Regions from separate parts of the Pseudonocardia sp. Ae331_Ps2 genome, predicted to be linked through region 1. Evidence: riboswitches for the same ligand, from Rfam matches in the RefSeq annotation. Region 1 holds a riboswitch; each other region holds the start of a gene.
What was found. Region 1 has a riboswitch for S-adenosylmethionine ahead of Ae331Ps2_RS34315 (putative leader peptide). Riboswitches for the same ligand answer to the same signal wherever they lie in the genome.

Region 1 (7,792 bases):
AACACGATGCCCTGGACGACGGGGATGTCCTGCGCCCCGACCGAGGCGACGGTGAGCCGGCCCAGGCCGGGTCGGGTGAACACCGTCTCGACGACGACGGACCCGGCGAGCACGTTGCCGACGACGTAGCCGAGGACGGTGAGGGCGGGGATCGCGGCGTTGCCCAGCGCGTGGCGCAGGTGCACCGCGGCCTCGCCGACGCCCTTGGCGCGGGCGGTGGTGACGTAGGGCGAGTCCAGTGCCTGGCCGAGGCTCTTGGCCAGCACCTGGGCGACGAGCGCGCCGGTCGGGAGCCCGAGGGTGACCGCGGGCAGCACCAGCGACTCCGGACCGCGGTCGCCGACCGACGGCAGCCAGCCGAGGGAGAACGAGAACAGCTGCACCAGCATCAGCCCGACCCAGAACACCGGCAGCGACACCGCCAGCGACGGCAGCGACGCCAGCACCTGCCGCAGCCACGGCGACCGGACCCAGGTCGCCGCGACGGCGACCGCGGTGCCCGCGACGACCGCCACGACCAGCCCGGCCGCGGCGATCTGCAGGGTCGGCGGGAGCGCCTCGGCGACGGCGGTCCGCACGTCCTGCCCGCTGACGAAGGAGGTCCCGAGGTCGCCGTGCAGCGCGGCCCACAGCTTGGTCACGTACTGCACCGGCAGCGGCTGGTCCAGGCCGTAGCGGGCGCGCAGGGCGGCGAGCTCGGCCGGGGAGACCGGCTCGCCGTCCGACGCCGACGCCATGGTCGCGACCGGGTCACCGGGCAGCAGGTACAGCACGACGAAGCTGACCGTCCACGCCGCCCACAGCACGACGGCGGCGAGCCCGAGGCGGCGCAGCAGGTAGGGAAGGGTCATCGCGCGTCGGACTTCCAGGCGTCGTGGAGCTGGATGCGCGAGGACGCGTCGAACGCGACCCCGTGCGCGTCCGGGCCGACGCCGAGCACCGTGGTGAGCTCGACGACGGGCGCGGTGTCGAAGCGCTGCGCGAGCAGCGCCTGCGCCTGCCCGACGAGTGCCGCGCGCCGCGCGGGGTCCACCGTCGCGGCCTGGGCCAGCAGCGGTGCCTGCAGCGGCCCGTCGGGCAACCGGTACCGGTTGACTCCGTCGGTGCCGTAGGTCGACCGCAGGATGTCCGGGTCGGCCCGGGTCAGGTTGCCCCACGCGGCGACGAAGTCACCGCCGTCGAGGACGGCCTGGGTCTCGGCGATCTGGACCTCGCGCAGCGCCACGTCGATCCCGATCCGGCGCAGCTGCTGCTGGATCAGCTCCAGCGCGGGCTTGGTCGTGCCGATGTTCTGCGCGAAGGTCAGCGGCACGGTCAGCCGCTGCCCGCCCTTGGCGCGGATGCCGTCCGGACCGGGCACCCAGCCGGCGCGGTCGAGGGCGGCGGTCGCGGCGGCCGGGTCGTAGCCGACGAGCGCGGACTGGTCGGCGTAGGACGGCGTCGTCGACGACAGCGGGCTCGTCGCCGCGCGGGTCTGGCTCGGGTACACCGCGGCGACGACCTCGTTGCGGTCGATGCCCCGGCTCACCGCCTCCCGGACGGCGGCGTCGGCACCCAGCGGCGTGCCCTGGTTGAACGTGATCCCGAACGGCAGGCCGGGGTTCGGCCGGGCCGGGAGCTGCACGCCCGCCGCGGTGAGCGGGGCCTCGTCCTGCTGGCCGACGCTGGCGATCGCGTCGACCTCGCCGGACTGCACGCTGCCCGCCCGCACCCCGGACTCGGGGACGACGCGGAACTCGGCCCGGTCGAGCCAGGCCTCGCCGGGGTGGGTGAACAGCTGCGAGCCCCAGTCGTAGCCGGCCCGCTTGGCGAGCACGGTGACGTCGTTCTTGGCGTAGCGCTCGAGGGTGAACGGCCCGGAGCCGACGACGCCCGCGCAGCGCTCGTCGTCGGAGCGGGCGGCGCTGGCCGGGGAGAGCAGGCCGAGGCTGTGGGTGGAGGTGCCCTGCAGGAACTGCACGTTGGGCCGGGAGAACCGGACGGTGAACTCGGTCGGGCTCGCGACGTCGGTGCCGACGTACCCGGCCAGGTAGCCCTTGGGCAGGCTGCCGCGGGCGCCGAGCGAGCCGACCCGGTCGAAGTTGGCCTTGACCGCGGCCGCGTCGACCGGGGCGCCGTCGGAGAAGGTCGCGCCCTGGCGCAGCGTGAAGGTCCAGGCGGTGGCGTCGGCGTTCGACGACCAGCGGGTCGCCAGCCACGGCACGATCGCCCCGGTGGACGGGTCCTGGTCGGTGAGCGAGTCGACGATCTGGCGCAGCGAGTAGATCGAGTCGTTGCTCTGCACCTGCTGCGGGTCGGCGCAGCCCTGGTCCGAGGACACCGCGAACACCAGGGTGCCGCCGGGACGGGGCGGCCCGGCATCGTCACCGGCGCCACCGGCGCCCGATCCGCAGGCCGTGAGGACCAGCGCGGTGGCGGCGAGCAGCACCGCGCAGCGGCCGGCGGTCACGCCCCGCCCGGACCCGAACCGGCGGCTCACGCCGTCACAGCCGGGGTGTGGCGCTCGCCGAACCGCGACGGGTGCGCGAGACCGAGGTTCTCCCGCAGCGTCGCGCCCGGGGTGTAGTCGGTCCGGAACACCCCGCGCTCCTGCAGGATCGGCACCACCCGGTCGACGATCTCGTCGAGGCCGGACGGGCTGACGTGGGAGCCGAGGATGAACCCGTCGGAGGCGTCGTTCTGGACGTAGCGGTCGATCTCGTCGGCCACGTGCTCGGGGGTCCCGACGAACACGGCGCGGTCGAACACGTGCTTGACCGTCTCGCGCAGCGAGTACCCGTGGGCATCGGCGAGCTCGCGCCAGGCGGCGACCGTGGCGTGCGCGTCCTGGGTCAGCGGGGCCCGGCCCTCGATCCACTTCGGGGCCTCGGGGGTGGGCTCGACGTCGGGCAGCGGCCCGTCCGGGTCGTAGCCGGACAGGTCGCGGTTCCAGACCATCTCGGCCAGCACGATCGAGGTCCACGGGTCGACCTGCTGGTCGTGGATGTACTCGTGACGCTCGCGGGCCTCGGCGTCGGTGTCGCCGAGCACGACGCCGGCGCTGGGCAGGATCCGCACCTCGTCGGGGTCGCGGCCGGCCTTGCGGACCCGGGCCTTGACGTCGTCGTAGAAGGCGCGGGCCTCGTCGAACTTCTGGTACCGGGAGAAGATCGCGTCGGCGGACGCGGCGGCGAAGTCGCGACCGGCCGGGGACTCGCCGGCCTGCAGCACGACGGGGTGGCCCTGCGGGCTGCGCGGGGTGGTGAAGCGCCCGGCGATGTCGAACTGGTTGCCCGAGACCGCGAAGTCGCCGACGTGGCCGTCGCGCAGGAAGGTGCCCGACGCGGGGTCGGCGACGACGGCGTCGGAACCCCAGGAGTCCCAGAGCGCCCGGACCGCGGCGAGGGTCTCCCCGGCACGCTCGTAGCGCTGGTGGTGGCCGAGGTAGGCGCCGCGGCGGAAGTTCTCGCCGGTGGGGGCGTCGGAGCTGGTGACGACGTTCCACGCCGCGCGCCCGCCGGAGAGGATGTCCAGCGTCGCGAACCTGCGGGCCAGCTCGTAGGGCTCGTTGAAGGTGGAGTTGATCGTCCCGGCCAGACCGATGTGCTCGGTGACCGCGGCCAGCGCGGCGAGCACGGTGAAGGTGTCCGGGCGTCCGACGACGTCCTGGTCGAAGATCTCCCCGCCGCGGGTGCGCAGCCGCAGGCCCTCGGCGAGGAAGAGCAGGTCGAGGCGCCCGCGCTCGGCGGTGCGCGCCCAGTGCTCGAACGACTCCCAGGCGATGTGGCTGCCCGAGGCCGGGTCGCTCCAGACGGTGTCGTGGTTGACGCCCGGGAAGTAGGCGCCGAGCACGATCTGCTTCCTGTTGCTCATGCGGTGGCTCCGGAGAAGGTCGGGACGACGGCGGACACGGCCCCGGCGGCGTAGCGGCTGGCGGGCCTGGGCAGCCCGAAGCGCTCGCGCAGGGTGGTCTCGCCGTAGGCGGTGCGGAACGCGCCGCGGGACTGCAGCTCGGGGACCAGGCCGTCGACGACGGCGTCGAGGTCGGTCGGCAGGACGGCCGGGCGCAGCCGGTAACCGTCGAGCCCGGCGCGGCGCCAGGACAGCAGGGTGTCGGCGAGCCCGGCGGGGGTGGTGGCGAGGATCGCGGCGTCGGAGGAGAGCGGGTCGAGTGCGTCGAGCCGGGCGAGCCGCTCGCGGGCGGCGCGCTGGGTGTCGGCGAGCACCACGACCACGTCGCCGAGGATGCGCAGCGGCGGTGCGGTGCGGCCCGCCGCGGCCTCGGCGGAGCGGACCTGGGCGACGATGCGGGCGGCGTCGTCGGCGTCGTGCGGGGTGGTGGCCACGACGTCGCCGACCCGGGCGGCGAGCAACGCCGGCTCGTAGCCGTGGGCCAGTGACAGGACCAGCGGCTGGCCCTGCGGCGGACGCGGCACGATCGAGGGGCCGGCGACGCCGAAGTGCTCCCCGGCGAAGTCGACCCGGTGCAGCTTGTCGCGGTCGACGAAGCGCCCGGTGAGCGCGTCGCGGATCTCGGCGTCGTCCTCCCAGGAGTCCCACAGCCGGCGCACGACCTCGACGACGTCGGCGGCCTCCCCGAACAGCTCGGCGACCAGCGCGCGGCCGGCCGGGGTGTCGAGGTCGGCGCGGCGCAGCCCGGGGACGGTGCGGCGCCCGAAGTGGGCGGCCTCGTCGGCGCGGACCGAGGTCTGCACCCGCCAGCCGGCACGGCCGTGGCTGTCGTGGTCGAGGGTGGCCAGCGCGGACGCGACGTGGAACGGCTCGGTGTGGGTGGTGGTGACGGTCGGGACCAGCCCGATCCGCGACGTCAGCGGGGCGAGGAAGGCGGCGACCAGCGAGGCGTCGAGGCGTCCCTGGACCCGGTCGGTGCGGCGCTGTGCCCCGTGGAGGTGGTCCCCGGACTGCAGGCCGAACCCGTCCTCGATCGTGAGCAGGTCGAGCAGCCCGCGCTCGGCGGTGCGGGCGAGGTCGGCCCAGTAGCGCGCGGTGAACAGCTCGCCGGGCCGGGCGCCGGGCTCGCGCCAGGCGGCGGGGTGCCAGCCGGCGCCGTCGAGCGCGACGGCCAGGTGCAGCGGCCGGCCTGAGGTGTCCGTTGTGGACATGAGGGCATCGCTTCCTCGTCGCACGGGGCGCGACGGAACGGGTGGGACGTCACGGGGGGGCGGACGCCACCGCCGACGGGGCGCCGGCGGGCGACGCGCAGCGCGGGACGGGGCGGTGTCAGGCCCGACAGGTCGCGCCGGCCACCCGCATCAGGTCGACGTGGCGCCGGTACCGAGGGTGGTGCGCGCCGCGCACCTGCTCCGCGATCGACCGCATGATCTCCTCCATCGAACCCGGCTGGAGCACCCGCACCCGCTGCTGCGGGGGGTTGCTGCGGCGTCGTCGAGCCGGGTCTCTCGGCCGCTCCGGATGGTGTGCACCCCGACTGTAGGGAGCCCGTGCCCGATGGTGTCAACCCGCGGAGCCGGCCCAGTGATGCCCGCCGCACCGAAGCTCCCGACCGGCGGAATCGGGACGCCTAACCGGCTCGACCTGTCCGGACAAGCCGGTCGCTTTCCTGGGGGGTGGACACCAGGTTGTCCGGAGAGGTGACCACGACGCACCCTGGTCGGGTGACGACGAGCCGACGGAGGCCCTCGCGCCCCCACCGGTTCGCAGGGGGTGCGACCGAGCCCTCCCCCCACCAGCCGGCCCGAGCCGCACGGCGCGCGGTGCCAGTGCGTCCGACCGGCCTCGAGCCGTTCTGGCCGAGCCGGCGCGCCCCCGCCTACAGCGAGCTCTGTCGCTGACCGAGCCGTACCGGTCCCCGCTCTTCCGCGGACGGTAACGCTCTTCCGCGGACGGTAACGCCACACGTCCGGCGTCCGACGCATCCGCCGGAACAGGGATCGCCCGCCGGACACCGGTCCGGCCCGCCACCCGTCCCGCATCCCGGCACGCCGTCCCGGCCGGCCGGACCCGGCGCGCCGTGGTCGTCCCGACCGCCCGCCGCCCACCACGGAAGGACCCCGTCCCGCGATGTCCCCGCACGTCCTGCGCCCCGGCTCCCGGGTGCGCACCGCCGCCGTCCTGCTCGCGCTGCTGACCGCGCTCGGACTCATGGCCGGCTGCTCCCGCGCCGCCGAGAGCACCACCGCCGCAGGTGCCACCTCCCCCGCCGCCGAGGTCCGCGTCGGCTACTTCCCGAACATCACCCACGCCCCCGCGCTGGTCGGGGTGAAGCAGGGCCTGTTCGCCAAGGAGCTGGGCAGCACGAAGCTCACCACCCAGACCTTCAACGCCGGCCCGGACCAGGTCAACGCCCTGCTCGGCGGCTCGATCGACGTCGCGTTCATCGGCTCCGGCCCGGCGATCAACGCCTTCACCAAGTCGAACGGCGAGGCGGTGCGTCTGGTCGCCGGCTCCACCTCGGCCGGGGCCCAGCTGGTGACCAGCCCGGACATCACCTCGCCCGAGCAGCTCAAGGGCAAGATCATCGCGACGCCGCAGCTGGGCAACACCCAGGACATCGCCTTCAAGACCTGGCTCAAGGAGAACAACCTCCCGATCGGGGACGGCCCGGACGCGGTGACCGTCCAGAACATCGACAACCCGCAGACCCTCGACCTGTTCAAGCAGGGCAAGCTCGCCGGCGGGTGGCTGCCCGAGCCGTGGAGCTCGCGCCTGGTCGACGCCGGCGCGAAGGTGCTGGTCGACGAGAAGGCCCTGTGGCCGGACGGGAAGTTCCCGACCACCGTCGTCATCGCCCGGACCGAGTTCCTGCAGCAGCACCCCCAGACCGTCGAGGCGATCCTGCGCGGCGAGCAGGCCGCCATCTCCTTCATCCGCAGCGACCCGGCGCAGGCCAAGACCGTGTCCAACGCCGCGATCGGCGAGATCACCGGCAAGCCCCTGGCCGCGAACATCCTCGACCGCGCCTTCACCGAGCTGTCCTTCGACACCGACCCGCTCGCCTCGACCTTCCCGCAGCTGGCGAAGGACTCCGTCACCGCCGGCATCGCGCAGAGCGAGGCGAACCTGACCGGTTTCCTCGACCCGACCGCGATCGACGCGGTCCGCACCAGCTCCGGGGAGGCCGCCGTGGACCCGGCCGGTCTCGCCGCCGCGAACTGACCATCCCGACCGACGAGGGGAACCACCGATGACCGTCGACCTCACCACCCGGCGCCCCCCGGCCCGCGACACGGCCGTGGAGCTGTCGGGGGTCGCCAAGACCTTCGGCACCGGCCCCGGGGCGGTGACCGCGCTCAACGGGATCGACCTGCGGGTCGGCGACGGCGAGTTCGTCTGCGTGCTCGGTGCCTCCGGCTGCGGCAAGTCGACGCTGCTCAACCTGCTCGCCGGGCTCGACGAGCCGACCGCGGGCGAGGTCGCGGTGGGGTCCGCCCGACCGTCGTTCATGTTCCAGGAGGCCGCGCTCATGCCGTGGCTGACCGCGCTGCGCAACGTCGAGCTGCCGCTCAAGCTCGCCGGGCACGGCCGGGCGGCCCGGCGTGAGCGGGCCGAGGAGCTGCTCACCCTGGTCCGGCTGGAGGGCGTGGGCGGGAAGCGGCCGCACGAGCTGTCCGGTGGCATGCGCCAGCGCGTGTCGCTGGCCCGGGCGCTCGCCGCCGCGACCGGACTCGGCGACGAGCCCGGCACCGGCGGGCTGCTGCTGATGGACGAGCCGTTCGCCGCACTCGACGCGATCACCCGAGACGTGCTGCAGGGCGAGCTCCTGCGGGTCTGGCGGGCCACCGGCACGACGATCGTGTTCGTCACCCACGACGTGCGCGAGGCGGTCCGGCTG
Region 2 (7,792 bases), 3.9 Mb from region 1:
GAGATCTACGCGATCATCTACGTCGAGCGGTCCAGCCAGAAGGGCATCGTGATCGGCAAGGGCGGTGCCCGGCTCAAGCAGGTCGGCAGCGACGCCCGTCGCCAGATCGAGAAGCTGCTGGGCACCCGGGTGCACCTGGACCTGCACGTGAAGATCGCCGAGGACTGGCAGCGGGACCCGAAGCAGCTGCGCAAGCTGGGGTTCTGAGGAGAACCTAGACTGGGTGGATGGCCCAGCTCTACCGCGACACCGGGATCGTGCTCCGGGTGCAGAAGCTGGGCGAGGCGGACCGGATCATCACGATGCTGACCCGTCAGCACGGCAAGATCCGGGTGGTCGCCAAGGGCGTGCGCCGCACCCGGTCGCGGTGGGGCGCCCGGCTGGAGCCGTTCAACCACGTCGACGTCCAGTGCTACACCGGGCGCACGCTCGACGTGGTCACCCAGGCCCAGACCGTCGACGCGTTCGCGCCGGCGATCGTCGCGGACTGGTCGGCCTACTCCTGCGGCTGCGCGATCCTGGAGACCGCGGACCGGCTGGTGTCCGAGGAGGGCGAGCCGAGCCTGCGGGTCTACCTGCTGCTGCTCGGTGCCACCCGGGCGCTGGCCGACGGCGCCCGCGAACCGGCCCTGGTGCTCGACGCGTTCCTGCTGCGGGCCATGAGCCATGCGGGGTGGGCGCCGTCGCTGTCGGACTGTGCGCGCTGTGCGACGCCCGGCCCGCACCGGTCGTTCACCGTCGCCGGGGGCGGCATGGTGTGCCCGCGCTGCCGCCCGCCGGGTTCGGTCACCCCGGCCCCCGAGACGGTGGCCCTGCTCATGGCGCTGCTGCACGGTGACTGGGACACCGCCGACGCCTCGGGCACCCCGACCCGGCGGGAGGCCAGCGGCCTGGTCGCGGCGCACCTGCAGTGGCACCTGGAGCGCCAGCTGCGCTCGCTGCCCCTGGTCGACCGCCGCGCCCGGGTCCGGCCCGCCGCCGTCGTCGCGCCGGGTGCGCCGGGGACCGCCCCGGAACCGCCGGACGGCGGTGCGCCGACACCTCCGGACGCGCTGTCCGACTAGTGCGATCGGCCCGGTGTCCCGATCGGGCTGCCGTGAGCGGCCCGTATGCTTCGTCGAGCGGTTGACGTTCCCGGTGCGCCGCCCGCCGCGGTGCCGCCGGTCGCGGCGCACGGCGCTTCCGCCGACTCCACCGGGTGAACGTCGCTCAGGACAGGCAACCGGTTGCGCGGTCTCGTTATCCTCCTGTGATCGAGGGGACCCCAGCCCCGTCGGAGAGGCAGTCGTGAACCGACCCCACACACCGCCGCCGGACGACGACCACACCGCTCGCACCCATCGTCTCCCGGCCGCGACGCAGCGGATCCCGGTGCCGCCCACCCAGCAGCTCCCGGCCCGCACCGAGGTCATGCCGGAGTCCCCGCAGGACGGGCCGACCCGTGCGATGCGTCAGGTCCGGGCCCGCACCGAGGACGGCGCCTGGCCGGCCATCCCGATGCTGCCGGTGATCCGGCCCGACGAGTCCGAACCGCTGTCGGAGGTCGACCGGGTCCACGGGCACCGCGGGATGCGCCGGCTGCGCGAGACCATCGAGCGGCTGGAGGACCCGGCCGTGCCGGCCTGGCCCCGGCCCGACCAGCGCGACTGAGCCCGACCACCGCGGCCGAGCCCGGCCATCGGCCCCGACGTAGGGTCGGTGACGTGCCGTTCCAGCCTCCCGCACCGCATCCGTCCGGTGCCCGGCCCCCGGCGATCCCGCCGGAGCTGGTGCCGGGCCACGTCGCCCTCGTCATGGACGGCAACGGCCGCTGGGCCAACGCCCGTGGTCTGCCCCGCACGGAGGGGCACAAGCGGGGCGAGGCGTCGCTGATGGACGTCGCCCGCGGCTGCATCGACCTCGGTGTGCGCTGGCTGTCGGCGTACGCGTTCTCCACCGAGAACTGGCGGCGCAGCCCCGACGAGGTCCGGTTCCTGATGGGCTTCAACCGCGACGTCATCCGCCGCCGCGTCGACGAGATGGACGCGATGGGGGTCCGGGTCCGCTGGGCGGGCCGCCGCCCGCGGCTGTGGCGCTCGGTGATCAAGGAGCTGGAGATCGCCGAGGAGCGCACCCGCGGCAACGACGTGCTGAATCTGACCATGTGCGTCAACTACGGCGGCCGCGCCGAGATCGTCGACTCGGTGCGCCAGATCGCCCGGCTCGCCGCCGAGGGCCGGATCAACCCCGACAAGATCGACGAGCGGATGCTGGCCCGCCACCTCGACGAGCCGGACATGCCCGACGTCGACCTGTTCGTGCGCTCCTCGGGGGAGCAGCGGACCTCGAACTTCCTGCTCTGGCAGAGCGCCTACGCCGAGATGGTCTTCCTGGACACGCTGTTCCCGGACTTCGACCGGCGCCACATATGGCAGGCGATCGAGATCTACGCACGCCGGGACCGGCGTTTCGGCGGGGCCGTGGACGCCGCGACGGGCGACGCCGCGACGGGGGTGACACCGTGACCACCGATGTGATCACGGGGATGCTCGCCACCGCGAAGGGTGCGCTGGAGCGGTTCCACGACGTCACCGCCGACGACGACGGCGCGCTGACCTTCGCCCACGGCGGCGTGCTGTGCGTGGTGCAGGGGACGGAGCTGGAGGAGGGGCTGCCCGTCCTCAACCTGACCTGCGTCGTGGCGTGGGACCTGCCGGACTCCGCCGACCCGGAGCACGACGTGCCGCGACGGGTCGGGCTCGGGGTGGGGGAGGGCCTGTTCGGCACGCCCCGGGTGGTGCGCGGCGAGCGCGGCTGGGACGTGACGCTGCGCTACGCCTTCCCCGCGGCCGGGCTGGGCGAGGGTCCGATGGGGACGCTGCTCATGCTCGTCGTGTCCTCCGCGTCGAGCATGCGGGCCGAGCTCGTCGGCGGCTGACCGGCCGGCCAGGGCGGTGCCCGCCCCGGCCGCGCGGGTCACTTCTTGCGGTTGGTGCCGAGCTCCTCGGCGATCGGGTTGACCGGGTCCACGTCCTTCGTGGACTCCGACAGCCCGGGACGGGTGTGCTCGGTGCGCCGCTGCGCGCGCAGCTGCTCGGTCTCCTCGGCCGACTCGTCCGCGGTGTCGCCCGAGGTCTGGCGCGCCGGGTCGTCGTCGGCCAGGTCCACGGCGGCCACCACGGCGGCGATCGAGGCGTAGTGCTCCTCGGCCGGCACCGCCCGCAGGGCCTCGACCGTCGCGGCGTCGGCCTCGTTGCGCTCGGCGGTCCACGCCAGGTCGTCCTTGCCGGCGGGGAACTCCAGGCCGTGCAGGGCGGTGCGGACGGCGTCGGACGTCGTCGTGCGAGTGGTCATGAGGTCACCTCTCGTCGGGATGTGTCCCGACCGGGTAGCCGCTGTGCGCCGGATGATGCATCCGGCGGGGATCAGTTCCCCGGGCCGTCCGCGGTGCCGTCCCGGGTCACCGCGTCCTCCGGGGCCGCCTCGCCGCTGCCGTCGAGGTGCACCAGCGGCAGCCCCGCCAGCTGGCCCGCGGTCATCCCGTGCGCGACGCCGAGGACGTCGTTCTGGGACTTCTTCATCCGGGCGTCCACCAGGCCGGACAGGCTGTAGGCGACCCGGCCGAGCAGCCGGACCGTCGTCTCGTCGACGAGCGGGCGCGGGGTGGAGACGACGGCGACGCCCCGGGGCGTCCCGTCGTTGGACTGGGCCACGCCGATCGAGTACGACTCGCGCGGGTTCACGTGCCGGGAGGCGTAGTGGTCGCGGAGCTTGAACACCATGTCGTGGAACCCGCTGACGTCCCCGTCGAGCTCCAGCGACGTCAGGTCGTCGGTGGTCAGCGTCTTCGTCCGGCCGGAGAAGCACCGCACGTAGCCGATCAGGGCGCCGGTCCACAGGGCCTCGACCAGCGCTGGGTCGGCGTCCACCCGCACCGGCCCGGACTCGGGTCCGCCCAGGGCGGTGACCAGGTGCTCGCAGCAGCGCAGCACGTACTGCAGGTCCTCGAAGACGGCGGCGAGCTGGGCCAGCTCGCCGGACTCCGGGACGTCGATCCGCCGGACCGTGGTGGGCGCGGGGTGCGTGTCCGTCATCGGTCAGACGCTATCCGGGGTGGCGATGCTCACGTGTCTCCATCTGAGACGGTCTGCTAGTTTCGTCGCCGAAGGTCACGAGTGCCAGCGCGAAGCCCCGGCTCGCTGGACGGCAACCCTCCTCCGCGGTGGGGTGCCCCGGGTGATGACCGGGCCGACGCGACACCCGCAGTCGGCAAGCGCGGATCCGTGCGCCACGCCGGGTCCCCGAGATCGGCCGGAGGCCCGATCATGACCCTCGCCCTGCCACGTCCCGTCCAGCACGCCCTGCCCCGCGTCGTCGGTGCGGACCTCACGGTCCCGCTCGTCGACGGCCGGTGGGCCCGCTACTGCGACCTCGACTCCGCCGCGTCCGCGCCGGCGCTGGAGCCGGTCGCCGCGCACGTCGCCGAGGTGCTGCCGTACCACGGCAGCGTGCACCGCGGCGCCGGCTGGACCTCGAAGGTCTGCACCGCGCTCGTGGAGAACGCCCGCGCCGACGTCGCCCGGTTCGTCCGGGCCCGCGCCGACGACGTCGTGGTGTTCACCCGCAACACCACCGATGCGCTCGGCCTGCTCGCCCGCGCCGTCCCCGGCCCGGTGGTGACGCTGGACCTGGAGCACCATGCGACGCTGCTGGCCTGGCGCGACCGCGAGCACCGCGTCGTGCCCGCCGCCGCCACCCTTGCCTCGACGCTCGATGCGTTGCGGGCCGAGCTCGCCGCCCGTCCCGACGCCGCGCTGGTCGCGGTCACCGGGGCGTCCAACGTGACCGGCGAGCTCCTCCCGGTCGCCGAGATCGCGCGGATCGCGCACGCCGCGGGTGCCCGGCTGTGCGTCGACGCCGCCCAGCTCGCCCCGCACCGGCGCGTCGACCTGGCCGGGTGGGACGCGGACTACGTCGCGCTGTCCGGGCACAAGCTCTACGCGCCCTACGGCGCCGGGGTCCTCGTCGGCCGCCGGGACTGGCTCGACGCCGCCGAACCGCACGTCGCGGGCGGGGGAGCGGTCCGATCCGTGTCCGTCGCCGACGGCCCGGGCGGCGGCACGGTCACGGAGTGGCTGCCGTCGCCGCAGCGGCACGAGGGCGGCACCCCGAACGTCCTCGGTACCGCCGCACTCGGCGCGGCCTGCCGGACCCTGGACCCGCTGATCGACGACATCGTGCCTGCCCACGAGCGCGAGCTCGCCGACCGTCTGCACGCCGGCCTGGCGACGGTCCCCGGCCTGCGGGCCCTGTCCTGCTTCGACGACGCGGGCGACCGCACCGCGACCGTCTCGTTCACCCTGGGCGAGCTGCCCGCCGGGCTGGTCGCGGCGGCGCTGTCGGCCGAGTACGGCATCGGGGTCCGCGACGGCCGGTTCTGCGCCCACCCGCTGCTGGCGCGGCTCACCGGCGGCCGCGACGCCGTGCGCGCGTCGCTGGGCCTGCGCACCGGCTCCTCCGACGTCGACCGGCTGGTCGACGCGCTGACCGATCTGGCACGGCGCGGCCCGGCCTGGACCTACGCCCTCGTCGACGGCCGGTGGGCGCCGACCCCGGACCCGCGCCCGGCGGACCCGTTCGCCCGCGACCGGGAGCTGCCCGCCGTCCCCGGCTGCGGGGACTGAGCCCGGGCCTCAGCCCGCCGAGCAGCGGCCGCAGAGGCCGAAGATCTCGAGGGTGTGCGACACCTCGGTGAAGCCGTGCTTCTGGGCGACCGACTCGGTCCAGGACTCGACCGCCGGCCCCTCGATCTCAACGGCGGCGCCGCACCGGCGACACACGAGGTGATGGTGGTGGTGCTCGGTCTCGCAGCGCCGGTAGACGGCCTCGCCGGACGCGACCCGCAGCACGTCGACCTCGCCGCCGTCGGCGAGGGTCTGCAGGGTCCGGTAGACCGTGGTCAGGCCGATGCCCTCGCCGGCGCGCCGCAGCTCCTCGTGGATCTCCTGGGCGGACCGGAAGTCGTCCAGCCGGTCCAGTAGCGCGGTGACGGCGGCCCGCTGCCGGGTGGCGCGGATGCCGCGCGGCCCGGCGGTGGACCGCTCGGTGACCGCCGCCGCGGTCGTCCGGCCGGTCGTCTCCGTCACGTGTCCTCCTCGACGTGGGCGACGGCGTCCACCACGATGTGCGCCAGGTGGTCGTCCACCAGCGAATACAGCACCTCGCGGCCCTTCCGCTCGCCCTCGACCACCCCGGCGGCCTTGAGGACCCGCAGGTGCTGGCTGATCAGGGGCTGGGTGACCCCGAGCGCGTCCACCAGGTCGTGGACGCACCGCGAGTGTTCCAGCAGCTGCAGCACGATGGCGATCCGGACCGGTGCGGCGAGTGCCCGCAGCAGGTCGCCCGCGGCGGCCAGCGTGCGCGGGTCGCGGGTCGGGCCCGGCTCGGGCGCGGGGTGGTGGTCGTCGTCCGCGCCCGGGCCGGCTCCCGGTGCGTGCGTGGTCTGGGCTGCGGCAGACATGTGGTGGACCCGTCCGTTCCCCCGGAGGCGGCGGCCACACCCTCCGGCGCTGCTGTGCCGTACAGGCCGCACCCGACATGGTAGGCGTGTTCGTTATCGTCGCGCCGTGCTGCTGGTCTGCCGCTTCCGCGTGTCTCCCTCCGAGGAGGCCGCGTTCACCGCGCGTGTGGCCCGCGCCCTGGAACTCCTCGCCGCCCGGCCGGGCTTCCGCGGGGGTGAGGCGGGCCGGGCGATCGAGGACGCCGGGCAGTGGGTCCTGACCGTCCGCTTCGACTCCGTCGACGCCTACCGGCGTGCCCTGGGGCCGTTCGAGGTCCGCGAGCACGTGCACCCGCTGCTGGCCGAGGCCGACACGACCACCGAGGCGACCTACGAGTCCCTGGTGACCGTGACCCCCGGCGCCGCGCCCGTCCACCACCCCAGCCTGTTGAGCTGACCCTCGGACCTCGCGCACCGTCCTGCGACCTCGCAGCCGTTGCACACGGTGCGAGGTCGCAGGAACCTGTGCGAGGTCGGTCGGGCGGAGCCACCGCGGCGGGGTCGGGGGGCAGGGGCAGGGAGTGGGGATACATGGCGGGTCGGTAATCTGGGATGCCCCGTATCCGGGGACCTCCGAACCACCTTCTCTGGAGCGCCGCCAGTGGCCAGCAAGCCCACCTCAGCCAAGATCGAGACCATCGTCGCGCTGACCAAGCGGCGCGGATTCGTCTTCGCCTCCGGTGAGATCTACGGCGGTACCCGGTCGGCGTGGGACTACGGGCCCCTCGGCGTCGAGCTGAAGGACAACATCAAGCGCCAGTGGTGGAAGAGCATGGTGACCGGCCGCGACGACGTCGTCGGCCTGGACTCCTCGGTCATCCTCCCGCGCCAGACCTGGGTCGCCTCGGGCCACGTCGGCACCTTCTCCGACCCGCTGGTCGAGTGCGAGTCCTGCCACAAGCGCTACCGCGCCGACCAGCTCGCCGAGGAGTTCGCCGAGCGCAAGGGCCGCGACCCGGAGCAGGCCGACCAGAACGACCTCTCCGAGGTCCCCTGCCCGAACTGCGGCACCCGCGGCCGGTTCACCGCGCCCCGCGAGTTCAACATGATGCTCAAGACCTTCCTCGGCCCGGTGGAGTCCGAGGAGGGGCTGCACTACCTGCGCCCGGAGACCGCGCAGGGCATCTTCGTGAACTTCCTGAACGTGCAGACGACCTCGCGCAAGAAGCCGCCGTTCGGCATCGGCCAGATCGGCAAGAGCTTCCGCAACGAGATCACCCCGGGCAACTTCATCTTCCGCACGCGCGAGTTCGA
Region 3 (7,792 bases), 710 kb from region 1:
CGCGGGCCACGAGGTCCTGCACCACCGGGCTGTCGTAGCGCCAGTAGTACTGCGGGTTGGCGTAGTTGGCGATGTCCCGGGCCTCGGCGTGGTCGACGATGCTCAGGTCGTAGTCGGCCTGCGTGAAGACCTTGTCCAGCCAGGTCGCGAACTCGACCGGCTGAACGTTCACCGTGATCCCGACCTGCGCGAGCTGCGAGGCCACGTACGTGCCGATGGTCTCCGGGTAGATGTTCGGGACCTGCAGGGACAGCGTGAGCCCGCTGCCCACGCCCGCCTCGGCCAGCAGCCGCTTGGCGGCCTCCGGGTCGTACGGGTCGATCGCGGTGAGGTCGGAGAACCACGGGTCGGTCGGCGCCACCCCACTGCCGATCACCTGGCCCGCCCCGCCGAGGATGGTGAGCAGCCCCTTCTTGTCGATGGCCTGCCGGATCGCCGAGCGCACTCGCTGGTCCGCGAGCGGACCGCGGGAGTTGTTGAACCCGAGGACGAACTTGTCCGACGTGATCCCCTCGGCGACGCGCAGCCCCTCGCGGCCCGCGAAGGTGCTCACCAGGGTCGGCAGGACCGCCGTCTCGACGTCCGTCTCACCGGTCAGCTGCGCGTTGTTGGCGGCGTTGGGGTCGGGGATGTAGTGCAGCACCACCGAGGCGACCTTGGCCTTCTCGCCCCAGTAGTTCTCGTTGCGCGCCAAGGTGATCGTGGAGCCGCGGTTCCACTGCGCGACGGTGTAGGGGCCGCTGCCGTTCGTGGTGGCGGCCAGGCTCGCCGGGTCGGTGCCGGTCTTGTACACCGCGCCGGCCCGGTTGGTGAGCGCGTAGGTGAGGTTGGCGTCCCGCTTCGACAGGGTGAGCACCACGGTGTTCGGGTCCGGGGCGGACACCCCGGCGACGGCGGCGAAGTCCTTCTTGTTCGGGTTCCTCGAGTCCGGCGCGAGGACCCGCTGGTAGGACCACACGACGTCCGCCGCGGTGAGCGGGGAGCCGTCGGCGAAGGTCAGGTTCGGCTTCAGCGGGAAGGTGTAGGTGAGCCCGTCCGCCGAGGTCTGCACCTCCCGCGCCAGCAGCGGGACGACCTCGCCCGTGGGCGAGCGGGTGAGCAGTCCCTGGTAGACGTTGTCGAGCAGCAGTTGCTCGAGGGCCGCGCCCGACACCGTCGTCAGGTCGAGGCTGGTGGGCTCCAGCACCAGTCGGACGTCGACGGTGGTGTCCGTGCTCGGCGCCGCGCTCTCGGCGGGCCCACCACCACAGGCGGCGAGCAGCAGCACGGCAGCCGCGGCGGGGACGAGTCGGGCCAGTCTCATGCGGGCGATGCTCCGATCAGGTTGTGCGCGAAGCGCAGCAGCTCCGCGTGGACGGTCGCGCGGTCGAGCTCGTGCAGCACGTTGTGCCGGTCCTCGGGGTAGGTCACGATCCGCCCGCGGGGCAGCGCGGCCGCCACCTCACGCGCGCCCGCGACCGGGGCGAGGTCGTCCGCCTCGCTATGCAGCAGCAGCACCGGCAGGTGGTCGAGCGCGCCTTCGGCGAGCAGCGGCGCGGTGCGGGCGGTGGCCGCGACCAGCGCGGACAGGGTCTCGCGGCGCAGCCCGCCCGCCCACACCAGTGGGTCCGCTCGCACCCGCGCGGCCTGGTCCGGATCGCGCACGAGTTCGCCGGGGTCCTTGCGCAGCAGCCACGGGTCGATCCCGGGCGGCAGGCTCGGACCGCCGCGCAGCGCGGATCCGGTGAGCACGAGCCCGGCCACGTCCGCGGCCGGGTCGGCGCGTCCGCGGCCCCGGATCTCGCCGACGAGCAGGGCCGCCACGACCGCGCCGAGCGAGTGCCCGACCACCATGACCGGCAGCCCGGGCCTGCTGCGCCGCGCCTCGGCGAGGACGGTCTCGGCATCCGCCACCAGGTAGTCGACCGACTCGACGAGCACCCGGACCCCCGCGCTGTGACCGTGTCCGGCCTGGTCCGGGGCCCAGGTCTCGATCCCCTCCCCGGCGGCGGTCTCGGCGAGCGAGGCGTACTGCCCGGCGTGCTCGCCGAGCCCGTGCAGCAGGAGCAGCACCGCCCGCGGGCTCTCGGCGGGCGACCAGCGGTGAACGTGCAGCTCACCCCGCCGACCCGCGAGCCGGGACTCCTGGTGCCAGACGACCGTCGTGCTCATTCTCGCCCTTCCAGAGCGTGCTCGAGATCCGCCCGCAGGTCGGCGATCCCCTCGATGCCCACCGACAGTCGGACCAGGCCGGGGGTGACCCCGCTCGCGAGCTGGGCCGCCGGGTCGAGCTGGGCATGGGTGGTCGACGCCGGGTGGATGGCCAGGCTGCGGACGTCACCGATGTTCGCCAGGTGGGTGAACAGCCGCAGCCCGTCGACGAACCGGGCGCCCGCCTCGCGGCCCCCGCGGATCTCGAACGCCACGATGGCGCCCGCGCCCGCGGGCAGGTACCGGCGACCGGCCTCGAACCAGCGGCTCGACGGCAGACCCGGATAGTGCACGGCCTCCACCGCCGGGTGCGCCTCCAGGAACTCGGCCACGGCCTGGGTGTTCTCGACGTGCCGGGCCAGTCGCAGGTCGAGGGTCTCGATCCCCTGCAGCAGCAGGAACCCGTTGAACGGCGAGGGCGCGGGACCGAGGTCGCGCAGCAGCCGGGTCCGCAGCCGCAGGGCGTAGGCGAGCGGACCGAACTGCGCGTGGAAGGACAGGCCGCCGTAGGTGGGGTCCGGTGCGGTGAGCCCCGGCCAGAGGTCGGGATGGCGGCCGAAGTCGAACCGCCCGGAGTCGACCACGATCCCCCCGATCGCGGTCCCGTGTCCGGCGAGGAACTTGGTCGTCGAGTGCACGATGACATCCGCCCCGTGCTCGATCGGGCGCAGCAGGTACGGGGTGGGCACCGTGTTGTCGACGACGAACGGGAGCCCGGCCTGGTGGGCGACCGCGGCGACCCCGGCGAGGTCCAGGACGTTGCCCAGCGGGTTTCCGATGCTCTCGCCGAACAGGGCCCGGGTCCGCGCGGTGATCGCGGACCGCCACTGGTCGAGGTCGTCGGGATCCTCGACGAAGGTCACCGAGATCCCCAGGTCGGCGAAGGTCGAGGAGAGCAGGGTATGAGTGCCGCCGTAGAGGCTCGCCGCGGCGACCACGTGGTCCCCGGCGCGGGCCAGGTTCAGCAGCGCCAGCGACGTCGCCGCCTGCCCGCTGCTCACCGCCACTGCCGCGGCGCCCCCTTCGAGGGCGGCCAGCCGCTCCTCCACCACCGCGGTCGTCGGGTTGGAGAGCCGGGTGTAGGCGTGGCTCTCCAGGTCCTCGAGCGCGAAGGCGGCCGCGGCGTGCGCGCTGTCGGTGAAGCGATAGGAGGTGGTCTGGTAGATCGGGACCGCCCGGGCGCCCGTGGCGGGGTCGGGGACCGCCCCCGCGTGCAGCTGCCTCGTGGCGAACGACGTCACGCGCGCCTCGCCAGCACGTCCGACCAGTACTTCTCGGCCACCCGCGGGTGCGAGCGCAGCCATCCGACGACCGCGTTCTCCCCGAACTGGGCGTGCAGCGGGTTGTCCGGGTCCTCGCTGACCCCGCGGACCTGCGCCGCCAGCTCGGCGGGCAGCTCCAGGGGCTCGACGACGGCGTCGAGCCGCGGGCCGAGGAAGAAGGGCACCGAGAAGCGGTCCACCCCGACCGGCGGGCTGACCACCCGGTGCCGGGTCGCGGTCAGGTAGCCCTGGGTGGCGATCTCCAGCATCTCGCCGATGTTGACCACGAACGCACCGGGGACCGGGGTGGCGTCGATCCAGCGCCCGTCCGGGCCCTCGACCTGCAGTCCGCCGACCGCGTCCTGCTGCAGCAGCGCGAGGTAGCCGTAGTCCTTGTGGACACCCACGCCCTGGTCCGAGTCCGGTTCCGGGCGCCCGGGGTACCGCACGATCTTGACGTGCAGGGAGGACTCCTCGTCGAACCACGCGTCGAAGTAGCCCTCGTCCTGCCCGAGCGCGGCGGCGAGCGCGCGCAGCACCTCGCGGCTGACCCGCAGCGCCTCCGCCTGCCAGGTCAGCACGGTCTCGCGCAGCTCCGGCAGCGCGGTGGGCCACTGGTTGGGCCCGATCAGCCGGACCCAGTCCGGGTCGCCCGGGCCCTGGGTCACCGGCTCCCGCTCGGGGCCGATGTCGATCTGCTCGCGCCAGTCCGCGGTGCCGCCGGTGTGCTCGGTACCGGTGCGGGTGTAACCGCGGAACTGCGGCGAGTGCACGTTCTCGATCTCCAGCCGCTGCTCGACGGGCAGCGCGAAGAAGCGCCGCGCCAGCGCGTCGATCCCGGCGGTGACCTCGTCCGGGACTCCGTGTCCGGTCACGTAGAAGAAGCCGACCTCCCGCGCCGCGGAGCGCAGCTCGGCGAGCACGGCGGCACGCTCGCCGGGGCCGGCGCGGAAGCGGGAGAGGTCGATCACGGGGAGGGTGTCGGTCATGGCGACCTCACGTGTCGTGTCCCGCCGGTCTGTCGACAGATCGGCAGGACGGGAACGAGTCAGACAGCCGGACGCACCCGCGGGGTCCGCAGCAGAACGGACCGCGCGGCGGCCGGGCGGTGCGCGACCTCGGCGACGACCAGCTCGCCGAGGACGGGCGGGTCGAGGTCGGTCCTCACCGACAGAGCGCGGTCCCCGTCCGGCAGTAGTCCACGTGCCGACGCCGGGACCAGACACCCCGGATCCACTGGCGCACGGCTCCCCCATCGCTTCCGGCGGAAGCACCTGCGCCCGTGGGGACGTGGTTGCTGCGGCGTCGTCGAGCCGGTTCTCTCGGCCGCTCTGGATGGACGACTTCACCCAACCTCCGCGCCGCACCCGATGTCAAGCCGATCCCGCCCACAGACCCGTTCGCTGAACGGCGCAGACGTCCGGACGGCAGGCCAGCCGGCCACGTGCCGACATCCCTCCCAGCCGCTCCGCGAGTGCGGTGAGTTCGCCAGCGGTGCCGCGCGGCGCCCCCGACCACGACGACCCGTCCCACCATCCCGTGTCCTCCGGGGCGTCGAGGTGCCATCCGCGCAGTCACGCTGTCACCCGCGGTGCGCCCGACAAGTTCTCGTGGCTCGTCGCCGTCCCGGCCCGCGAGGTACCCGTGATCCGAGAGCGATACCCGCTGCCGATCTTCGGGTGACTCCGACCGAACAGGAAGCCCGATCACCGGAACAGCTTCACCGAATCGAGGTGAGGCGCGCCGCACATACTCGACGGTTGCCCCAACTACTGCGCGTCGGTTAGCGTCGCGGCGTGACGATTCGACTGCCGCTGACATCGCGCGCACACGTCGATTTCTGTCGCGTCTCCTCCTCGGTCTGTTGATCTTTCCGAGCTGTTCCCGCAGAGCCTGACCGGCCTGCGGCGCGAGCCGCCTTCTCTGGCCGCTGCCTGCTGATACCCCCATCTCGGCCGACACTTCTCGTGACGGTCGCTCACTGAGGTGTTCTCAGTAGCGGGTTGATCATGTCGTGCGGTCGTACTCGGTGTGGAGTAGTACGAGCGCAGCTGCGGTGATCGCGCCGGTGCGCCAGGGACATAGCGTGACTCGCCGCAACGCGGCGAAGGTGGTCTTGAGCAGGGCGTTTCCGCGTTCGGCCAGAGCACGAAGGGCTGAGTGCAGGGTGTTGACGGTGCGCTGGTTGACCGTCTGCCCGCGGCCGGGGACGGGTTTGATGGGCACGGTGAGCCGGTCGGCTTCGCCTTCGTAGCCGAGGTCGCCCAGCGCGGCGTGGGTGTCGTCGGTGAACGCGGCCAGGCCCTCGAGCAGCCCGGGGTGGGTACGGGCGCAGCGGGTGTCGTGCTCGCGGCCCGGCCGCACGTCGCTGGTCCATAGCGGCCATCCATCAGGTGCGGTGAGGACCTGGATGTTCCCGCCGTGGCGGCGGTGCTTGCCCGACCACCACAGGTCGACCCCGGGGGTGAGGCCGAGCGCGCGGCACCGGTCGGTGGCGATCAGGGTGCCGTCGAGATTCACGTGGGTGTGCCCGGCTGTGCGGGCGGCGAGCAGGGCTCCGTGCAGGCCGGGTGCGGCCGCGGCGAGGACGTCGATGCCTTCGTGCAGGTAACGGTAGGCCGTTGCAGTGCTGATCGCGTTGTCACCGGCCAAACATCGGACCCGGGTAGCATCACAGAACCAGCGGATCACCAGCACTGCCTGGGCGAACGGGGTCAACGCCCGCCGCCGGGTGCCACGTCGACGGCGTTGAAGGACCAGGAGCCGCGCCAGATAGGCCACGGTGCGCTCCCCGATCGGGAGGACAGCGGTGTAGGTGACAGGATCAGACATGCAGGACCTCGGTGACGGTGTCGATCTGTGCTGGACCGAACCGATCTACCGGGGTCCTGCCCCGTTCCCGCTCATCTCACCACCCTCGGCGTGTCGCCACGACCTGCCACCCCGCTACTGAGAACACCTCAGTGCGCCGCGGCGTCCCAGCTGCGGCCGGACCCGACCGACACCTCCAGCGGCACCGACAGGTCCGCCGCGGCCGCCATCTCCCGACGAACGAGTGCCTCCAGGGCCTCGCGCTCACCCTCGGCGACCTCGAGGACCAGCTCGTCGTGCACCTGCAGCAGCATCCGGCTGCGCAGCCCCTCGGCCTGCAACGCCCGGTACACCCCGAGCATCGCGACCTTGATGATGTCCGCGGCGCTGCCCTGGATCGGGGCGTTGAGCGCCATCCGCTCGGCCATCTCCCGGCGCTGACGGTTGTCGCTGGTGAGGTCGGGCAGGTAGCGCCGCCGCCCGAGGATGGTGGCGGTGTAGCCGTCCTTGCGGGCCTGGTCGACGACTCCCGCGAGGTAGTCGCGCACTCCGCCGAACCCGGCGAAGTAGTCGTCCATCAGCCCCTTCGCCTCCTCGGTGGAGATCCGCAGCTGCCCGGACAGGCCGTAGGCCGACAGCCCGTAGGCCAGGCCGTAGTTCATCGCCTTGATCTTGGCGCGCTGCTCGGGCGTCACCTCGGTGGCCGCGACGCCGAAGACCCGGGCGGCGGTCTCGGCGTGGAAGTCGTGCTGTGAGCGGAAGGCCTCGATCAGCGCGGCGTCCTCGGACAGGTGCGCCATGATCCGCATCTCGATCTGGCTGTAGTCCGCGGTGAGCAGCTCGGCGTACGGCGTGCCGTCCGGCGCGGACCCGACCACGAAGGCGTCCCGGATCCGGCGCCCGGCGGCGGTGCGGATCGGCACGTTCTGCAGGTTCGGGTCGGTGGAGGACAGCCGGCCGGTCGCGGCGATCGTCTGCGAGTACGTGGTGTGGATCCGGCCGTCCTCGGCGACGGACTTCATCAGCCCGTCGACGGTCACCTTCAGCCGGGTCGCGTCGCGGTGCTGCAGCAGGAACTGCAGGAACGGGTGCTCGGTCTGCGCGTAGAGGCTCGCCAGCGCGTCCGCGTCGGTGGTGTAACCGGTCTTGGTGCGCTTGGTCTTGGGCATCTCCAGCTCGTCGAACAGCACGACCTGCAGCTGCTTGGGCGAGCCGAGGTTGATCTCCTTGCCGATCACCTCGTAGGCCTGCCGCGCGGCCTCCCGGACCTGGGTGCCGAAGTCGGACTCCAGGTCGGACAGGGTCTCGCCGTCGACGGCGATCCCGGCGGCCTCGCAGTCGGCCAGTACGAACGCCAGCGGCAGCTCGAGGTCGGCCAGCAGCTCGCTGCCGCCCCGCTCGGCGAGGTCGGCGTCGAGGGCGTCGGCGAGCTCGGCGATCGCCGAGGCCGCGAGCATCTCCTGCTCGGCGGCCCGGGCGTCGGCCTCCTCCTCGCCGCCCAGCAGCGACAGCTGACCGTCGGCGGGCTC
Region 4 (7,792 bases), 3.8 Mb from region 1:
CCGGTCAGCGGGTCGGTGGCCCCGTTGCGCTTGGAGGTGACGGTGTCGCCGACCTTGGACTGGCGGACGTCCTTCACCCCGGTGATGAGGTAGCCGACCTCGCCGACGCCGAGGCCGTCGGACGGTTTGGGCTCCGGGGAGACGATGCCGATCTCGAGCAGCTCGTGCTCGGCGCCGGTGGACATCATCTTGATCTTCTCGCGCGGCGAGAGCTTCCCGTCGACGACGCGGATGTAGGTGATGACGCCGCGGTAGGTGTCGTAGACCGAGTCGAAGATCATCGCCCGGGCGGGCGCGTCGGCGTCGCCGACCGGGGCGGGGACCTGGGCGATGACGGCGTCGAGCACCGCCTCCACACCCTCACCGGTCTTCGCGCTGCACCGCAGCACGTCCTCCGGCTCGCAGCCGGTGATGTGCGCGATCTCCGCGGCGTAGCGCTCCGGGTCCGCGGCAGGCAGGTCGATCTTGTTGAGGACCGGGATGATGTGCAGGTCCTTCTCCATGGCCAGGTACAGGTTGGCCAGGGTCTGCGCCTCGATCCCCTGCGCGGCGTCGACCAGCAGGATCGCGCCCTCGCACGCCTCGAGCGCCCGGGACACCTCGTAGGTGAAGTCGACGTGGCCCGGGGTGTCGATCAGATGCAGCACGTGCTCGGTCTCGACGCCGTCGGCGTTCTTCGCGGTCCACGGCAGCCGGACGTTCTGCGCCTTGATCGTGATGCCGCGCTCGCGCTCGATGTCCATCCGGTCCAGGTACTGGGCCCGGGCGTCACGATCGCTCAGTACCCCCGTGACCTGCAGCATCCGGTCGGCCAGGGTCGACTTCCCGTGGTCGATGTGGGCGATGATGCAGAAGTTCCGGATGCGCTCCGGCGGGGTGAACGTGCGGTCGGCGTACGTCGTCACTCGGCTGTACTCGGCTTTCGCTCATGCGTGGGGCTTCGGGCACTTCGGGTGCTCAGGGCACTCGGGGCTCGGGGCACTGGGACCCATCGTCCCATGTCGGGCCGGGCGGCCGCCGTGGTGGCACCGCAGGTCGTCACACGCTGTTCACGCCGGGCGTCCCCGCGTTGCCCCGACGCGGCCGATCGCGCACGATCGAACGGCCAGGAGCCCAGTCCCCAACCCGGAGGAGTCACCGTGTCGGTCACCCCCGTCCCCCCGCTCGACCGGCTGAGCGCGGCGCGTGTCGTGCTCGCCCGGAAGAAGAAGCTGGGCCTGACCTGGGACAAGATCGCCGAGGCACTGGGCCGCTCGCTGGAGTGGTCCACCTCGGCCCTGCTCGGGCAGCAGACGCTGACCCGCGAGCAGGCCGAGGCCGCAGGCTCCCTGCTGGACCTGGACGACGACGTCGTCGACGCCCTCACCCTCCCGCCGGAGCGCGGCGCGGCCGCGGTGGACCTCACCGACCCGCTGGTCTACCGCCTCTCGGAGATGGTGCAGGTGTACGGCACGACGATCTCCGAGCTGGTCCGCGAGGAGTTCGGCGACGGCATCGTGTCCGCGATCGACTTCGAGCTGGACCTGCAGCGCGTCGCCGACCCGAAGGGCGACCGGGCCGTGATCACGCTGAACGGGAAGTTCCTGCCCTACCGCGTCTGGTGACCCGGAACAGGGGGCGAGGACGCCGCTGGTAACCTTGTGCGTCGAGCGCTCGGCGTGCTCGCCCGAAACGGCCTGGACCCTCTCTCCAGTGATGCTGTTCGGTGCCGCCGGAGCGGACCCGGACGTACACAAGACCAGCCGACCAGCAGGCAGGAAGACCAGAGGCAGACGTGGCCAACATCAAGTCGCAGATCAAGCGTGTCAAGACCAACGAGAAGCGCCGGCAGCGCAACAAGTCGGTGAAGTCGTCGGTCAAGACCGCGATCCGCCACTTCCGCGAGGCCGCCGACTCCGGCGCCGACAACGTCGTGGAGCTGCAGCGCAAGGCGGCCAAGGCCCTCGACAAGGCGGCCGGCAAGGGCGTCATCCACAAGAACCAGGCAGCGAACCGCAAGTCGGCCCTGGCCAAGCGTCTCAACGACGTCCAGGCCTGAGCCACCCCGGTTCCCCACGACGGCGCCGCCCCATCGGGGTGGCGCCGTCGTCGTGTTTCCGGACCTGTCGTGCCCCCGGGCCGGAGCCCGTGCGCGTGCTGCGGGCGCGGGGCTCAGCGCGGGGTGCGGGCGGACACGACCGCCAGCACGGCCCGCTCCAACGCGTACCCCGCGTCCGCGGCGACGCCCTTGACGTCGGCGTTCACCCGGGCGGTCGCCGCGATGGCGACGGCGAGCTGCTCCGGACGCCACTGCCGGACCGTCTGTTGGGCCTTACGGATCTTCCACGGAGGCATGCCCAGCTCACCGGCCAGCCGGTTCGGGTCGCCCCGCCCGGCCGAGCCGACCTTGGCCAGGGTGCGCACCGAGTCCGCGAGCGCGTCGGCGATCAGGACGTGCGGGACACCGAGCACCAGCGCCCACCGCAGCGCCTCCATCGCCGCCCGCCGGTCCCCCGCGACCGCCGCGTCGGCCACCGCGAAGCCGGAGGACTCGGCCCGGCCGCGGTGGTAGCGCCGCACCCCGGCCTCGTCCACGGCGCCGCCGGTGTCCGCGACGAGCTGCCCGGCCGCAGCCGCCAGCTCCCGCAGGTCCGACCCGACCGCCTCGACCAGTACCGCGAGCGCACCGGGAGTGATGGTGCCGCCGTGGCGACGCACCTCGTCGCGCACGAAGTCCGACCGCTCGTCGGCGCGGGTGATGCGGTTGCAGGTGACGGTGTGCGCCCCGGCCTTGCGCATCAGGTCCAGGACCGCCTTGCCCTTCGCCCCCCCGGCGTGCTGGACCACCAGCACGATCCCGTCGGCCGGGTCCTTCACGTAGTCGGCGAGGGCGGCGGTCATGTCCTTGTTCGCATCCTGGCCATGAGTGAGCACGATCACCCTGCCCTCCGCGAAGAGCGAGGGGCTGAGGTGCCCGGCGAGCTCGCCGGGTGCCACCTCGGAGGTGCGGAAGCGGCGCAGCTCGGTCTCCGGATCGCGCTGCCGGGCGCGCCGGACCAGGTCGGACACCGCCCGCTCGGCCAGGAACTCCTCGTCCCCGACGACCAGCTGCAGCGGGCCCGGTTCGCTCGTGCTGCTCACACCCCCATGGTGGCCCACACCCCCGACAACGGGTGAGCCGCGTCCCGGCACGACGACCTCGTCTGGCGGTGCGGTGCCCCGTTCGCGTACCGTCGTCGTCGATTCCGGCGCTCGGCGTCCGGAGCACCACAACCGCATATGGCTCATCCAGAGGGGCAGAGGGAACGGCCCGTTGAAGCCCCGGCAACCGGCGTCGCACGACGATCCGCCCAGACCTGCGCCTTCCGCGCGGCGAGGACGTCGACGAACACGGTGCCAATTCCGGCCCGCCACCTCCGGCGGGACAGATGAGGAGATCTCGTGACTCTCACTGCTGCGCCCGAAACCACCTCTGCCTACGACCTGGGCTCCGCGCGCGCTCTCGCGTGCCGCGAGTGCCGCCACGAGACCCCGCTCGCCGCGGAGTTCGCGTGTCCGCGCTGTTTCGGCCCCCTCGAGGTGGCCTACGACTTCCCGACGGTCACCCGCGCCTCCATCGAGGCCGGCCCGAAGTCGATCTGGCGCTACAAGGACCTGCTGCCGGTCCCCTCGACCGTCGAGCAGCACGCGAACACCGAGCCCGGCCTGACCCGGCTGATCGAGGCCGACAACCTGGCCCGCGCGCTTGGCGTCCGCAAGATCTGGATCAAGGACGACACGGGCAACCCGACGCACTCGTTCAAGGACCGCGTCGTCGCCGTCGCGCTCGCCGCCGCCCGTGAGCTCGGCTTCTCGGTGCTGTGCTGCCCCTCCACGGGCAACCTCGCCAACGCCGTGGCCGCCGCGGCCGCCCGCGCCGGCTGGGACTCGGTCGTGCTGGTCCCGTCCTCCCTGGAGCAGGCGAAGATCGTCACCACCGCGGTCTACGGCGGCACCCTGCTCGCCGTCGACGGCAACTACGACGACGTCAACCGGCTCGCCACCGAGCTGGCCGCCGAGCACGAGGACTGGGCGTTCGTGAACGTCAACGTCCGCCCGTACTACGCCGAGGGCTCGAAGACCCTGGGCTACGAGGTCGCCGAGCAGCTCGGCTGGCGGCTCCCGCAGCAGGTGGTCGTCCCGGTCGCATCCGGCTCCCAGCTCACCAAGATCGACAAGGGGTTCACCGAGCTCGGCACCCTGGGTCTGGTCGAGCCCACCCCGTACACCGTGTTCGGTGCCCAGGCCACCGGCTGCTCGCCGGTCGCGCGGGCCTTCGAGGCCGGTCACGACGTGATCCAGCCGCAGAAGCCGGACACCATCGCGCGCTCGCTGGCGATCGGCAACCCGGCCGACGGTCCGTACGTCCTCGACTCGGTGCGCCGCACCGGCGGCTCGGTCGGGCACGTGTCCGACGAGGAGGTCGTCGCCGGCATCCGGCTCCTGGCCCGCACCGAGGGCGTGTTCGCCGAGACCGCGGGCGGGGTCACCATCGCGACCACCAAGAAGCTGCTCGAGGCCGGGGCGCTCGACCCCGACGCCGGGACCGTCCTGATGATCACCGGTGACGGGCTCAAGACCCTCGACGCCGTCTCCGGCGAGGTCGGCCCGACGGCGACCGTGCCGTCGACGTCCTCCGCGGTCCGCGAGGCGCTGGCGAACCGGGGCTGACCGGCCCCGCCGGCCGGGAGCCGGACGGGGGTCGCCACGCGCGACCACCGTCAGCCCGGCCGGGTCGTCGCCGGTCAGGGCCAGGTCACCGGACCGGTCGGTGCGTGCGACGACGACGCCCGCCCCGGCCAGCCGGTCCACCAGCTCCGGGTTGGGGTGCCGGTAGCTGTTGCCGTTGCCGACGCTGATCACCGCCGCACGCGGCGCGACGGCGGTGATCAGGTCCGGGACCACCTTGCGGGACCCGTGGTGGGGCATCTTCAGGACCTCGGCCCGCAGGTCGACCCCGGAGTGGAGCAGGTCGTCCTGGGCCGCCAGTTCGGCGTCGCCGGTCAGCAGGATCGTCGCGGCCGGGGTGGTGGCGCGCAGCAGCAGCGAGATGTCGTTCACCGCCGTCCCGTCGCCGCCGTCGACCGTCAGGGGCGGGTGGACCGGGCCGAGGACCTGCAGGCGCAGCTCCGGCCACCCCAGCTCCATCCCGCGAACGAGCCCCACCACCGGAGCCCCGGCCCGCTCGGCGTGCCGGGTGATCTCGCGCAGCCCCGACGCCGGTTCCCGCACCGGCCCGACGGCGATCCCGCCCGCGGCCCGACCGCGCAGCGCGCCGGCGAGGCCGCCGTCGTGGTCGGCGTGGAAGTGGGTGATCACCACGAGCTCCAGGACCCGGACCCCGAGCCGGTCCAGGCAGGTGTCGACGGCGTCGTCCGTCGGCCCGGTGTCGACCAGGACGGCGTGCCCCGGGGTGCCGGTGGCGAGGACGAGCGCGTCGCCCTGACCCACGTCGCAGGCCACCATCCGCCACCCGGTGGGCGGCCAGCCGGGCGGGGCGAACCGGGTCGGGACGAGGACGACGAGGAGCCCGACCAGCAGCGCCAGCAACAGCGCCCGCAGGCGCGGCACCCGGCCCATCGCCAGCAGCACGACGAGCACCCCGGTGAGCAGCAGCGCGCCGCCCGCGCCCGCGGGCCACGGCACCGTGGCACCGGGCACCGCGGCGGCCCGGTCCCCGACCACGACCAGCCACCACACGAACGGCCCCGCCAGCCAGGCGCAGCACCACGCTGCGGCCGGGCTCACCGCGGACAGCACCGCACCGAGCACGCCCAGCACCGTCGCGGGGGCGACCGCGGGCGCCGCGAGCAGGTTCGCCACCACGGTGACCAGCCCGACTCCCCCGTTGAGCCCGGCGATCACCGGCGCGGTGGCCAGCGCCGCGGCGACCGGGACGACCAGCGCCTCGGCCGGCCCGGACGGCAGCCCGCGCCGTCGCAGCGCCGCCGTCCACCCCGGCCCGAGCAGCACCAGCGCACCGGTGGCGACGACGGACAGCACGAAACCCGCGTCGACGGCCAGGGCGGGGACGGCCAGCAGCAGGCCGAGCACGGCCACTGCCAGCGCGGGCACCGCGGACCGCGCCCGGCCGGCGGCGAACGCGATGAGCACGACCCCGCCCATCACCGCCGCACGCAGCACCGACGGCGACGGCCGGGCCAGCACGACGAACCCGACCAGGGCGACCATCGCCACCGCGGCCGCGATCCGCGGGTCGGTCCGGAACAGGCGCAGCAGGAGCAGCACCGCCCCGGTCACGATCGCGACGTTGGCGCCGGAGACGGCCGTGAGGTGCGCGAGCCCCGCGGTCCGGAAGTCCTGCTCGGTCTCGGCGAGCTGGGCGCGGGTGTCCCCGATCGCGAGCCCGGGCAGCAGCCCCGCCGGTGCCTCGGGCAGTGCGGCGACCGCCGCGTCGCGCAGGCCGTCGCGCAGGGCCCCGGCCCCGGTCTGCCACCACGGCGGCGCGGTCACGTCCTGCGGTGCGCCGCGGACCTTCAGCACGGCGACCGTGAGGTCGGGACGCTGTGCGGGCATGAGCAGCCCGGCGGCGGAGACCTCCTGACCGGGGAGCAGCCCGGTCCACTCCGCTGCCGGGGCCAGGAGCAGGAGCTTCCCGCCGGTGGTCGCCCGACCGCCACCGACGGTGGCCGTGACGAGCTCGGTGGGGACCAGCGCCATCGCCCGGGCGGCGCCGGACTCGTCGCCACCACCGGTGGTGCTGCGCAGGATCCGGGGGTCGTCAGTGAGCCGGACGCGGACCTCGGCGGCGGCGCCGCGGTCGGCGGGCCCGCGCAGCGGGTGCGACGCCAGCGCGGCCGCGTGGACGGTGCCCAGGACGGCCGCGACGAGCGCGCACCCGGCCGCGGCGAGCACGATCGAGGACGGCGCCGCGGCGCGGGCGCTGGTCCGGGCACGGAGCAGCGTGACCGTCAGGGCGAGCGCCGCGAGGACGGCGGCGGTGATCCCGCCCGCGGTGCCGCCGAGCAGCCCGGCGAGGACGGCGGCCCAGGTGGCGAGCGCGGCCGGGACGAGGCGCAGGTCGGGTGGGGCGGGACGTTCCTGCTGCTCCGCACGCTCGTCGTCGCGCTCCCCGGGCACCGGTTCGGGCCGGCGGGCTCCGGCGCGGGTCACACCCGCACCAGTTCCTGGAGCTGGGCGAAACGGCGCTCGCCGATGCCGTCGATCTCGCGCAGCTGCTCGACCCGGCTGAAGCGCCCGTTGGCGCTGCGCCAGTCGATGATCTTCTTCGCGGTGACCGGGCCGACGCCGGGCAGGGCGTCGAGGTCCGAGAGGGTGGCGGTGTTCAGGTCGATCTTCCCGCCGGGTGCGGCGGGTGCGGCGGCCGCGCCCGGTTCGGCGCCCGACGCCGGCTCGGAGCCCGGGGCGGGCAGGACCGGGGCGGCGTCGGGCGCCGGTGGGACGCCGACCGCGATCTGCTCCCCGTCGCCGAGGCGGCGGGCCAGGTTCAGCGCGCCGAGGTCGACCTCGGGCAGCGCGCCGCCCGCGGCGTCGAGGGCGTCGGCGACGCGTGCGCCGTCGGGGACCCGGACGAGACCGGGCCGGGCGACCCGCCCGACGACGCTCACGACGAGCGGCCCCGCGGTGACCGGTGCCGCCGCGACGGGCGCCGGCCCACCAGGACCCGCGGACCGGTCCGTCTCCCCCGTCGCCGCCCCACCGGGCACCGCCGTCACCTCGGGCAGGCCGCCGACGGGCTGCACGGTGGGACGGTCGAGCCACACCCCCACCCCGGCGACCAGCGCCCCGGCGA

Region 2: another riboswitch for S-adenosylmethionine. It lies ahead of Ae331Ps2_RS00590 (aminotransferase class V-fold PLP-dependent enzyme); the one in region 1 lies ahead of Ae331Ps2_RS34315 (putative leader peptide).
Region 3: another riboswitch for S-adenosylmethionine. It lies ahead of Ae331Ps2_RS22110 (isopenicillin N synthase family oxygenase); the one in region 1 lies ahead of Ae331Ps2_RS34315 (putative leader peptide).
Region 4: another riboswitch for S-adenosylmethionine. It lies ahead of thrC (threonine synthase); the one in region 1 lies ahead of Ae331Ps2_RS34315 (putative leader peptide).

What each region holds. Positions count from the first base shown of each region.
Region 1 is NZ_MCIM01000001.1:3,971,041-3,978,832, reverse strand. It holds gene Ae331Ps2_RS19065 (ABC transporter permease) at 1-851, opposite strand, end outside; gene Ae331Ps2_RS19060 (ABC transporter substrate-binding protein) at 848-2,479, opposite strand; gene Ae331Ps2_RS19055 (NtaA/DmoA family FMN-dependent monooxygenase) at 2,476-3,852, opposite strand; gene Ae331Ps2_RS19050 (LLM class flavin-dependent oxidoreductase) at 3,849-5,102, opposite strand; gene Ae331Ps2_RS34315 (putative leader peptide) at 5,221-5,319, opposite strand; SAM riboswitch class I at 5,325-5,419, opposite strand; gene Ae331Ps2_RS19045 (ABC transporter substrate-binding protein) at 6,022-7,116, shown strand; gene Ae331Ps2_RS19040 (ABC transporter ATP-binding protein) at 7,145-7,792, shown strand, end outside.
Region 2 is NZ_MCIM01000001.1:117,134-124,925, reverse strand. It holds gene era (GTPase Era) at 1-207, shown strand, start outside; gene recO (DNA repair protein RecO) at 228-1,064, shown strand; gene Ae331Ps2_RS00615 (hypothetical protein) at 1,288-1,650, shown strand; gene Ae331Ps2_RS00610 (isoprenyl transferase) at 1,704-2,504, shown strand; gene Ae331Ps2_RS00605 (hypothetical protein) at 2,501-2,917, shown strand; gene Ae331Ps2_RS00600 (DUF2795 domain-containing protein) at 2,956-3,333, opposite strand; gene Ae331Ps2_RS00595 (hypothetical protein) at 3,405-4,073, opposite strand; SAM riboswitch class IV at 4,147-4,261, shown strand; gene Ae331Ps2_RS00590 (aminotransferase class V-fold PLP-dependent enzyme) at 4,305-5,663, shown strand; gene Ae331Ps2_RS00585 (Fur family transcriptional regulator) at 5,673-6,125, opposite strand; gene Ae331Ps2_RS00580 (helix-turn-helix transcriptional regulator) at 6,122-6,499, opposite strand; gene Ae331Ps2_RS00575 (antibiotic biosynthesis monooxygenase) at 6,606-6,935, shown strand; gene Ae331Ps2_RS00570 (glycine--tRNA ligase) at 7,140-7,792, shown strand, end outside.
Region 3 is NZ_MCIM01000001.1:4,679,771-4,687,562, reverse strand. It holds gene Ae331Ps2_RS22125 (ABC transporter substrate-binding protein) at 1-1,303, opposite strand, end outside; gene Ae331Ps2_RS22120 (alpha/beta fold hydrolase) at 1,300-2,151, opposite strand; gene Ae331Ps2_RS22115 (O-acetylhomoserine aminocarboxypropyltransferase/cysteine synthase family protein) at 2,148-3,431, opposite strand; gene Ae331Ps2_RS22110 (isopenicillin N synthase family oxygenase) at 3,428-4,441, opposite strand; SAM riboswitch class I at 4,702-4,794, opposite strand; gene Ae331Ps2_RS34355 (putative leader peptide) at 5,249-5,320, shown strand; gene Ae331Ps2_RS22105 (transposase family protein) at 5,460-6,284, opposite strand; gene polA (DNA polymerase I) at 6,413-7,792, opposite strand, start outside.
Region 4 is NZ_MCIM01000001.1:159,481-167,272, forward strand. It holds gene lepA (translation elongation factor 4) at 1-905, opposite strand, end outside; gene cynS (cyanase) at 1,140-1,604, shown strand; gene rpsT (30S ribosomal protein S20) at 1,775-2,038, shown strand; gene holA (DNA polymerase III subunit delta) at 2,152-3,120, opposite strand; SAM riboswitch class I at 3,261-3,414, shown strand; gene thrC (threonine synthase) at 3,421-4,689, shown strand; partial or broken gene Ae331Ps2_RS34095 (ComEC/Rec2 family competence protein) at 4,933-6,699, opposite strand; gene Ae331Ps2_RS34100 (helix-hairpin-helix domain-containing protein) at 7,149-7,792, opposite strand, start outside.